One region of the Serratia sp. NPDC078593 genome, then DNA from elsewhere that is predicted to be linked to it. Evidence: predicted binding sites of a transcription regulator. Region 1 holds the regulator's gene; each other region holds the start of a gene.
What was found. The regulator sigma-54, encoded in region 1, starts transcription at its own class of promoters, with help from an activator protein. The targets are predictions, from matches to a motif close to GTTGGCACANNTTTCGCTNT.
Positions count from the first base shown of each region.

Region 2: hydN (electron transport protein HydN) is a predicted target of sigma-54. The motif match lies at 1,278-1,297, and genes of this name have one in related genera.
Region 3: glnK (P-II family nitrogen regulator) is a predicted target of sigma-54. The motif match lies at 1,147-1,166, and genes of this name have one in related genera.
Region 4: glnA (glutamate--ammonia ligase) is a predicted target of sigma-54. The motif match lies at 865-884, and genes of this name have one in related genera.

Region 1 covers NZ_JBNNGK010000017.1:8,118-10,322, forward strand. Annotated here, with positions in the region: gene lptB (LPS export ABC transporter ATP-binding protein) at 1-41, shown strand, start outside; gene rpoN (RNA polymerase factor sigma-54) at 92-1,525, shown strand; gene hpf (ribosome hibernation promoting factor) at 1,549-1,836, shown strand; gene ptsN (PTS IIA-like nitrogen regulatory protein PtsN) at 2,005-2,205, shown strand, end outside.
Region 2 covers NZ_JBNNGK010000005.1:290,679-292,883, reverse strand. Annotated here, with positions in the region: gene fdhF (formate dehydrogenase subunit alpha) at 1-682, opposite strand, end outside; gene hydN (electron transport protein HydN) at 694-1,236, opposite strand; gene hycI (hydrogenase maturation peptidase HycI) at 1,371-1,841, opposite strand; gene ACQKDS_RS08595 (formate hydrogenlyase maturation HycH family protein) at 1,834-2,205, opposite strand, start outside.
Region 3 covers NZ_JBNNGK010000002.1:4,452-6,656, reverse strand. Annotated here, with positions in the region: gene amtB (ammonium transporter AmtB) at 1-722, opposite strand, end outside; gene glnK (P-II family nitrogen regulator) at 759-1,097, opposite strand; gene ACQKDS_RS02050 (SmdB family multidrug efflux ABC transporter permease/ATP-binding protein) at 1,398-2,205, opposite strand, start outside.
Region 4 covers NZ_JBNNGK010000024.1:15,027-17,231, reverse strand. Annotated here, with positions in the region: gene typA (ribosome-dependent GTPase TypA) at 1-593, opposite strand, end outside; gene glnA (glutamate--ammonia ligase) at 964-2,205, shown strand, end outside.

The DNA of each region.
Region 1 (2,205 bases):
AGGTGAAACGCGTTTATCTGGGCGAAGAATTCCGCCTGTGATTGCCAGCTGTTCCCAATGAACGGCGGATAAGGGAAGTAGAAAGAAGATTATGAAGCAAGGTTTGCAACTCAGGCTTAGTCAACAACTGGCCATGCCCCCCCAGCTACAACAGGCGATACGCTTGCTGCAGCTGTCCACGCTTGAACTCCAGCAGGAGATCCAACTGGCGTTAGAGAGCAACCCGCTGCTTGAACAAACAGACCTGCACGACGAGATCGACGCCAAAGAAACCGCCGAAACTGAAGGGCTAGATACCCGCGAAGCGTTAGAGCAGAAAGATATGCCTGAAGAGCTGCCGCTGGACGCCACTTGGGATGAAATCTACACCGCGGGCACCCCCTCCGGCACCGGCAGCGATTACAGCGGCGATGAATTGCCGGTCTATCAGGGCGAAACCACGCAAACGCTACAGGATTACCTGATGTGGCAAGTGGATCTGACGCCGTTTTCTGATACCGACGCCGCCATTGCCACATCAATTGTCGATGCCGTTGACGACACCGGTTACCTTACCGTTCCGCTGGAAGACATTCTGGAAAGCATTGGCGATGAGAGCGTCTCGATGGACGAAGTCGAAGCCGTGCTCAAACGGGTGCAGCGTTTCGATCCCATTGGGGTGGCTGCACGCGACCTGCGCGACTGCCTGTTAATCCAACTTTCTCAGTATGCCAAGGACACGCCTTATCTGGCTGAGGCGCGGTTAATTATCAGCGAGCATCTGGATTTATTGGCCAACCACGACTTTCGCAGCCTAATGCGAACAACCCGCTCAAAAGAAGATACACTGAAAGAAGCGATGCTGTTGATTCAGTCACTCGACCCGCGACCTGGGCAATCGATCAATACCGGGGAGTCGGAATATGTGATCCCTGATGTGTTGGTGCGTAAGGTTCAGGGCAAGTGGGCCGTTGAGCTCAACGCTGACAGTATCCCGCGTTTGAAGATCAACCAACAGTACGCCGCACTGGGCAGCAGTTCGCGTAGCGAAGCCGATGGTCAGTTTATTCGCAGCAACCTGCAAGAAGCAAAGTGGCTGATAAAAAGCCTGGAAAGTCGTAACGACACGCTGCTGAAAGTCACACGATGCATCGTCGAGCAGCAAGAAGCGTTCTTTGAACAAGGCGAAGAATTTATGAAACCCATGGTGCTGGCTGACATCGCTCAGGCCGTGGATATGCATGAATCGACGATCTCACGCGTGACTACGCAGAAATTCCTGCACAGCCCGCGCGGCATTTTCGAATTGAAATATTTCTTCTCCAGCCATGTGAATACCGACAGCGGTGGCGAAGCCTCCTCGACGGCCATCAGGGCATTGGTGAAGAAATTGATCGCGGCGGAAAACCCCGCCAAACCGCTGAGCGACAGCCGGCTTGCAACCTTGCTCTCCGATCAGGGGATCAGGGTGGCACGGCGTACGGTCGCCAAGTACCGAGAGTCTTTGTCCATCCCGCCGTCGAACCAACGTAAACAGTTGGTTTGACCTCAATAGAGAAGGAAGACATTATGCAGCTCAACATTACCGGACACCACATCGTCATCACCGAACCTTTACGTGAGTTTGTGAATACGAAATTCGCTAAACTCGAGCAATATTTCGATCGTATTAATCAGGTGTATGTCGTTTTAAGTGTGGAAAAAGTGCAGCAGATCGCGGAAGCGACGCTGCACGTGAATGGAGGCGAGTTGCACGCCACCTCGGAAAAAGAAGATATGTATGCTGCAATTGATTGCCTTATTGATAAACTGGCGCGTCAATTGAACAAACATAAAGACAAACTGAAGCAACACTGACACTCTGGGCCACCAGCTTACAGCAGTGGCCCGAACGTAGCCTTAGCGCTACCCGGCAGCCATCGGCGTGTTACTCATTCGAGTAACGCGCCGATAAGCCATCAGGGTTTAACAGACGCAAAACCCGGCTCACAGATAATTCGGAGACCAGGTTTGAGTGAAGATGAGATGAACAACGAAACAATGCAATTAAACTCGGTATTAAATATCGAGTGCACCAGAAGCGCAGTCCATTGCAATAGCAAGAAGCGCGCTCTGGAGATTATCAGCGAACTGGCCGCAGCGCAGCTTAACCTGCCCCCGCAGGTGGTGTTTGACGCGGTTCTCACTCGTGAACGCATGGGTAGCACCGGTATCGGCAATGGCATC
Region 2 (2,205 bases), on a different contig from region 1:
TAACCAGCGCCATATTGCAGCCGTTGTTGATTTGCAGATGTTGGTCGGCAATGCGGGCTGTCTCAATACGGCGTGGATCGCAGACCACGATCTGCGCGCCTTTTTCTTTGGCTTTTAACACCCGACGCGCCACGATCGGATGCGAATCGGCGCAGTTGTAGCCGATGATCAGCAAACATTTTGAGTTTTCGATGTCGCCGATTGAATTGCTCATCGCACCGTTGCCCAACGTCGCTTGTAGACCGGCTACCGACGGGCCGTGGCAAACCCGGGCGCAGCAGTCAACGTTGTTGTTACCGATCACCGCGCGGGCAAATTTCTGCATCACATAGTTGGTTTCATTGCCGGTGCCGCGTGACGAACCGGTATGCATGATAGCGCGCGCGCCGTGCTGCTGCTTAATGGCTTGCAGCCGTTGCGCGGTATAGCGAATGGCTTCATCCCAACTGACCGCTTCAAACTTACCGCCTTTTTCGCGGCGGATCAGCGGCTGGGTTAGGCGTGGCGTCAGCAGTTTGGTATCGTTCAGAAAGTCCCAGCCGTAATAACCCTTCAGGCACAGTTCACCTTGATTGGTCACCCCATCGGCGGCTTCGGCTCGGATAATTTTGCCATTATCCACCACCAATTTCATTTTGCAGCCAGCGCCACAGTAGGGGCAGACCGTCGTAATTTTTTTCATCGTTTCAATTCCTAAAACAGTGACGACACGTTGTCGAGCGCCGCCCGGCGGCGTTTCTCGGCGTTCATTTCCTGCAACAGATTGCGATCGACGCAGTGTAGTGCGTTGGTTGGGCAGGTTTCCATACAGGCGGGGCCAGCGTCGCGCCCGATGCATAAATCGCATTTGTGCGCTTCCGCTTTGTCGCTGGTTGCGCTCAACTGTGCGCCGTTCTGGCGAATCACTGGGCGGGTGAGTACCTCCATCGCACCGTAGGGGCAGGCCACCACGCAGGTTTTGCAGCCGATGCAGCGTTCCTGCATCACGAGCACTATGCCGTTTTGACGGCTGATGGCCCCGTTAGGGCAAACATTGGCGCAGGGCGCGTCTTCACACTGGCGGCATAACACCGCGGTACTGACGTTGACGCCTTTAATAACGTGCAGCCGCGGGGCGAAGGTCGCAGCGGTCAACGCCGATATGTCTTGTGTTTCACTGTGTGCCATGACACAGGCGATTTCGCAGGTACGGCAGCCGATACACTTTTTCGGATCGGCGATAATGAACCGGTTCATCATGAACTCCTGATTGGGGACGATTGCGCTAGGGCAACCTATATACATAAAGCGTGCCAACCCAGTAATGTTTTTAAAAACAGAGGATTACGTTTTTAGTGACGATGGGTTCGACAAAAGTGTCGATGACAGTGTCACGGTGACGTCACGCTGAATGTCGGATAGCCGCCATGGGTTGACCAATGGCTCAGGCGCTGGTGTAGGTTATTGACCGCTTGCGTCACCGCCGGGCCAATCGGGTAATAAAAGGCGACCACTTCGGGCTGTATGCCGATGAAGGTAATCTCGGGTATATCGCTGCGTAGTTGGTCGATCAGAAAGCTGAGCGGCATGTTGTGCGTAGTCATAATGAACATTTCAGCAATGTCCGCCGGATCGATCACCCGAATCTCCCCGGGCATAAGCCCCATATCGGTGGCGTCGACGATCACCAGCCGTTGTGGATGCAGTTGCCGAATCGCGTGTATGTCATTTTCTGGTGCGGCACCGCCGTCAATCACCGTCCAACCGGCAGGGGGCGCGGCCAAACACCGTTCCGCCAATAGCGGCCCCGCACCGTCGTCACCCATCATGCAATTTCCCACGCACAGCAAGACGTTAGTCATGATGCCTCCTGACCATCAGATAGATCGCCGGTTCGTTTTCAATGGATTGCAACAAGGCGATTAATTGTTGGCTCCAACGCTGTTGTTGCCCGCTCATGCGTTCGGCGGCGTGGCTCAGTGCGTTGGCGAGCAAGTGGGTATGACTGCTGTCGATGCTGATTTCGCCAAATCGCTCCACGCCAGCCAGCTTGCGTCTGGCGGCGCTGCCGTCAGGCAAATGCGCGATCCAATCGCGAAAGGCGGGCAGTGGGCAGTCGAGTTTGGCTTCAAGGCAGTCAATCACCCCCAGATGGTGGCCGATGGCCAGACTGTAATAGATCACTTCCTGCGCCTTAGGCGGCGCTTTCTTCTCCTGCACAAACTT
Region 3 (2,205 bases), on a different contig from region 1:
GAACCGGCATTAAACCCAAACCAACCGATGTAGAGAATAGCGGTTCCGAGAAAAACCATCGGCAAGTTATGTGGCTTGAACGCCTCTTTACCGAAGCCCGCTCGTTTGCCAAGCAGATATGCGCCCACCAAACCTGCGATTGCCGCATTAATATGCACAACCGTGCCACCCGCAAAGTCGAGTGCGCCATCTGCGGCCAGGAAACCGCCGCCCCAGACCATGTGTGCAACCGGCAGGTAGGAGAGCGTAAACCAAATCACCGCGAAAATGATCACCGCAGAGAAGCGGATCCGCTCCGCAAAGCCGCCCACCACCAGTGCTACCGTGATGCAGGCGAAAGAGCACTGAAACGCGACGTGAACCATTTGGCTAAAGCTGCCAGTCACGCTGTCAATTCCAATGCCTTTTAGCATCGCCGTTTCAAAGCTACCAAAAAAGGCATTTCCTTCACTAAAGGCTAGGCTATAGCCATACAGTACCCATAGCACGCAGACCAAGGCAAAGGTCACGGTGACCTGAGTCAGCATCGACAATACATTCTTAGAACGTAATAAACCACCATAGAACAGGGCAATGCCGGGCAGCGTCATGAACAGCACCAATGCGGTGCAAATCATCATAAACGCGTTGTCTGCCTTGTCTATTTCTGCTGGAGCCGCCAGTGCCAGAGAGGGAGCGAGGGTGACTAAACTCAGGCCTAACGTGGATAAAAATTTTTTCATTAGCAATCCATCCCATCAACTTAACTGAGTCTGCGATTACAGTGCGGATTCATCTGTTTCGCCGGTGCGTATACGAATAACACGTTGCAATTCGGCAACGAAAATCTTGCCATCACCAATTTTTCCGGTGTAGGCCGCTTTACTAATAACATCGACCACTTCATCTAATTGGTCATCAGCGATAGCGATGTCTATTTTGACTTTCGGTAAGAAATTAACGCTGTATTCAGCGCCGCGATAGAGCTCTGCATGCCCTTTCTGGCGACCAAACCCTTTCACTTCGGTTACGGTCAACCCTTGAATACCGATAGAGGATAGGGCTTCACGCACGTCCTCCAATTTGAACGGTTTGATCACCACGGTAACCAGCTTCATATTGCCCCTCCACGATTAAGCCCAAATTCACCCTGGGTACGTGATAAACAAAGCAAACGCTGTGCCATAAATGATTTCGTGCAGAAATTAATCGCAGCGTACAGACTGTAGGAAAGAGAAAGGACGACGGAGCCACGCAACGATATTTACCACGAAAAAGTGATTAATTATTGTGCACCAACCTAGTGCACTGCGCGTCACGGGAGTGCAAAATGAGGCGTTCAGACCGCGATGCTGCCTGATAGTGGTGCGCTGCCCTCAGCCACGCCCCCATACGCAGAAGCCATGGCTGAAAGGCGATTAAGCGGGTTGAATATCTTCGCGCGTGGCAGCGGCCAACTCTTCGCCTACCAATTGCAGTTGGTACATTTGATAGTAACGCCCTTTTTGCGCTAACAATTGTTGGTGGTTGCCCTGCTCCACAGCATGACCACGATGCAATACCAGTATTGAATCCGCATCCACAATGGTCGATAAACGGTGTGCTATCACCACCAGCGTAGTGTGCTCACGAATCACCCGCAAGGCACGCTGGATGGCCTGTTCAGTGCCGGAGTCAATATTTGCGGTTGCCTCATCCAAGATCAGGATCTGTGGTGCCTGCACCAACACGCGTGCCATCGCCAAAAGTTGCTTCTGACCAACCGACAGGTTATTGCCCTGCTCACCCAAACGGGTGTGAATGCCCTGCGGGAAGCCACGCACCAACGCCGCTAACTGTACCGTCTCTAACGCCTGCCACACGGCCTCTTCGCTAATATTACGGCCGAGCGTAACGTTAGACAGCACCGATTCTGCGATCACTACCGGGTCTTGTTGCACCATCGCAACGCCCTGTCGCAAGATACGGTGAGATAAGCTCGATAACGGGCGGCCATCCAACCGCACTTCGCCTTGATTGACCGGATAGTAGCCCATTAGCAAATTAGCGAGCGTACTTTTCCCGCTACCGGTATGGCCGACCAACGCCACAAACCCCCGCGATGGCACCTGCAGCGAAATATTTTGCAGTACCTTTTTATCTTCGCGATAGGCAAACGTAACGTTATCAATCTCTATCTGACCACTTTGCAACGGACGAACGTCCATACCGTAGTCCTGTTGACGA
Region 4 (2,205 bases), on a different contig from region 1:
TGCGGTGGAGAGACGTGATCCACGATCGCTTGATACAGCGGGGTCATGTCTTCAGCCATATCGCTATGGTCAGTACCGGCGATTCCCATCAGTGCAGAAGCATAGATGATAGGGAAATCTAGCTGCTCGTCAGTCGCATCCAAGTTAACGAACAGGTCGAAGACCTGATCCACAACCCAGTCAGGACGTGCGCCAGGGCGGTCAACCTTGTTGATTACCACGATCGGCTTCAGACCATTAGCAAATGCTTTTTTGGTCACGAAACGGGTTTGCGGCATTGGGCCATCCATTGCATCCACAACCAGCAGCACCGAGTCGACCATTGACATCACACGCTCAACCTCACCGCCGAAGTCGGCGTGTCCTGGGGTATCTACGATGTTGATGCGGTAGTCTTTCCAATTAATGGCGGTGTTTTTTGCGAGGATGGTAATCCCACGCTCTTTCTCCAAATCGTTGGAGTCCATTACGCGTTCGGTGGCTTCTACACGCTCTCCGAAAGTACCGGATTGTTGCAGCAGCTTGTCAACCAGGGTGGTTTTACCATGGTCAACGTGGGCAATAATGGCGATGTTACGCAAATTTTCGATCACAGCTTTGCCTCAGGCATTAGAAATAGCGCGCTATTGTACACGTATTAAGCGAGGGACTAAACAAGATCACAACCATCTCTTAGAAACAACCGTGTACAGGTTAGTTTGTGATCCCTTTCACGGTGCAAAAACCACCAACAGGTGCACTTTTGCACCATTTTAGTGCTTAACACCCACTTCTTTGCACTTACCTGGTGCAATGCATCACTGATGGTGCATACTCAGAGTGAGTAAAAGCCGCTCAGAATGGTGATTATTTCGCTTTTACAAAGTTGGCACAGTTTTCGCTTTAGTCTTTACAAGGCAAAAACAAGCCAGTACCACAGATTCGTTCCACGACGACGACAATATAAATCCGGGAGAGTTAAGTATGTCCGCTGAACACGTTTTGACGATGCTGAATGAGCATGAAGTGAAATTCGTAGACCTGCGTTTCACTGACACCAAGGGTAAAGAACAGCACGTCACCATTCCTGCTCATCAGGTTAATGCCGATTTCTTTGAAGAAGGCAAAATGTTTGACGGCTCTTCGATCGGCGGCTGGAAAGGCATTAATGAATCTGACATGGTACTGATGCCAGACGCCAGCACTGCCGTTATCGACCCCTTCTTCGAAGAGTCCACGCTGATTGTGCGCTGCGACATTCTTGAGCCAGGCACAATGCAGGGCTATGATCGTGACCCACGCTCTATCTCCAAGCGCGCAGAGGATTTTCTGCGTTCTTCCGGCATCGCGGATACCGTGCTGTTCGGGCCAGAACCTGAGTTCTTCCTGTTTGACGACATTCGTTTCGGCAGCAGCATTCGCGGTTCCCACGTCGCTATCGATGATATCGAAGGCGCATGGAACTCCGGCACCCAATACGAAGGCGGTAACAAAGGCCACCGTCCTGCAGTGAAAGGCGGTTACTTCCCGGTTCCACCGGTCGACTCCTCGCAGGATCTGCGTTCTACCATGTGTCTGACCATGGAAGAAATGGGCTTGGTGGTTGAAGCTCACCACCACGAAGTAGCGACCGCCGGTCAAAACGAAGTGGCGACCCGCTTCAACACCATGACCAAAAAAGCGGACGAAATCCAAATTTATAAATACGTGGTTCACAACGTGGCTCACGCATTTGGTAAAACCGCGACCTTTATGCCAAAACCGATGTTTGGTGATAACGGTTCCGGTATGCACTGCCACATGTCACTGTCCAAAAATGGCACCAACCTGTTTGCGGGTGACAAATACGGCGGCCTGTCTGAAACTGCCCTGTTCTATATCGGCGGCATCATCAAACACGCTAAAGCCATCAATGCCCTGGCTAACCCGACCACCAACTCTTACAAACGTCTGGTTCCAGGCTACGAAGCGCCGGTCATGCTGGCTTACTCGGCCCGTAACCGTTCAGCGTCCATCCGTATCCCGGTGGTTGCCAGCCCGAAAGCGCGCCGTATCGAAGCCCGCTTCCCGGATCCAGCGGCTAACCCGTATCTGTGCTTCGCCGCACTGCTGATGGCAGGCCTGGACGGCATCATCAACAAAATCCATCCTGGCGATGCCATGGACAAAAACCTGTACGACCTACCGCCGGAAGAAGAAGCAGAAATTCCAAAAGTGGCCGGTTCA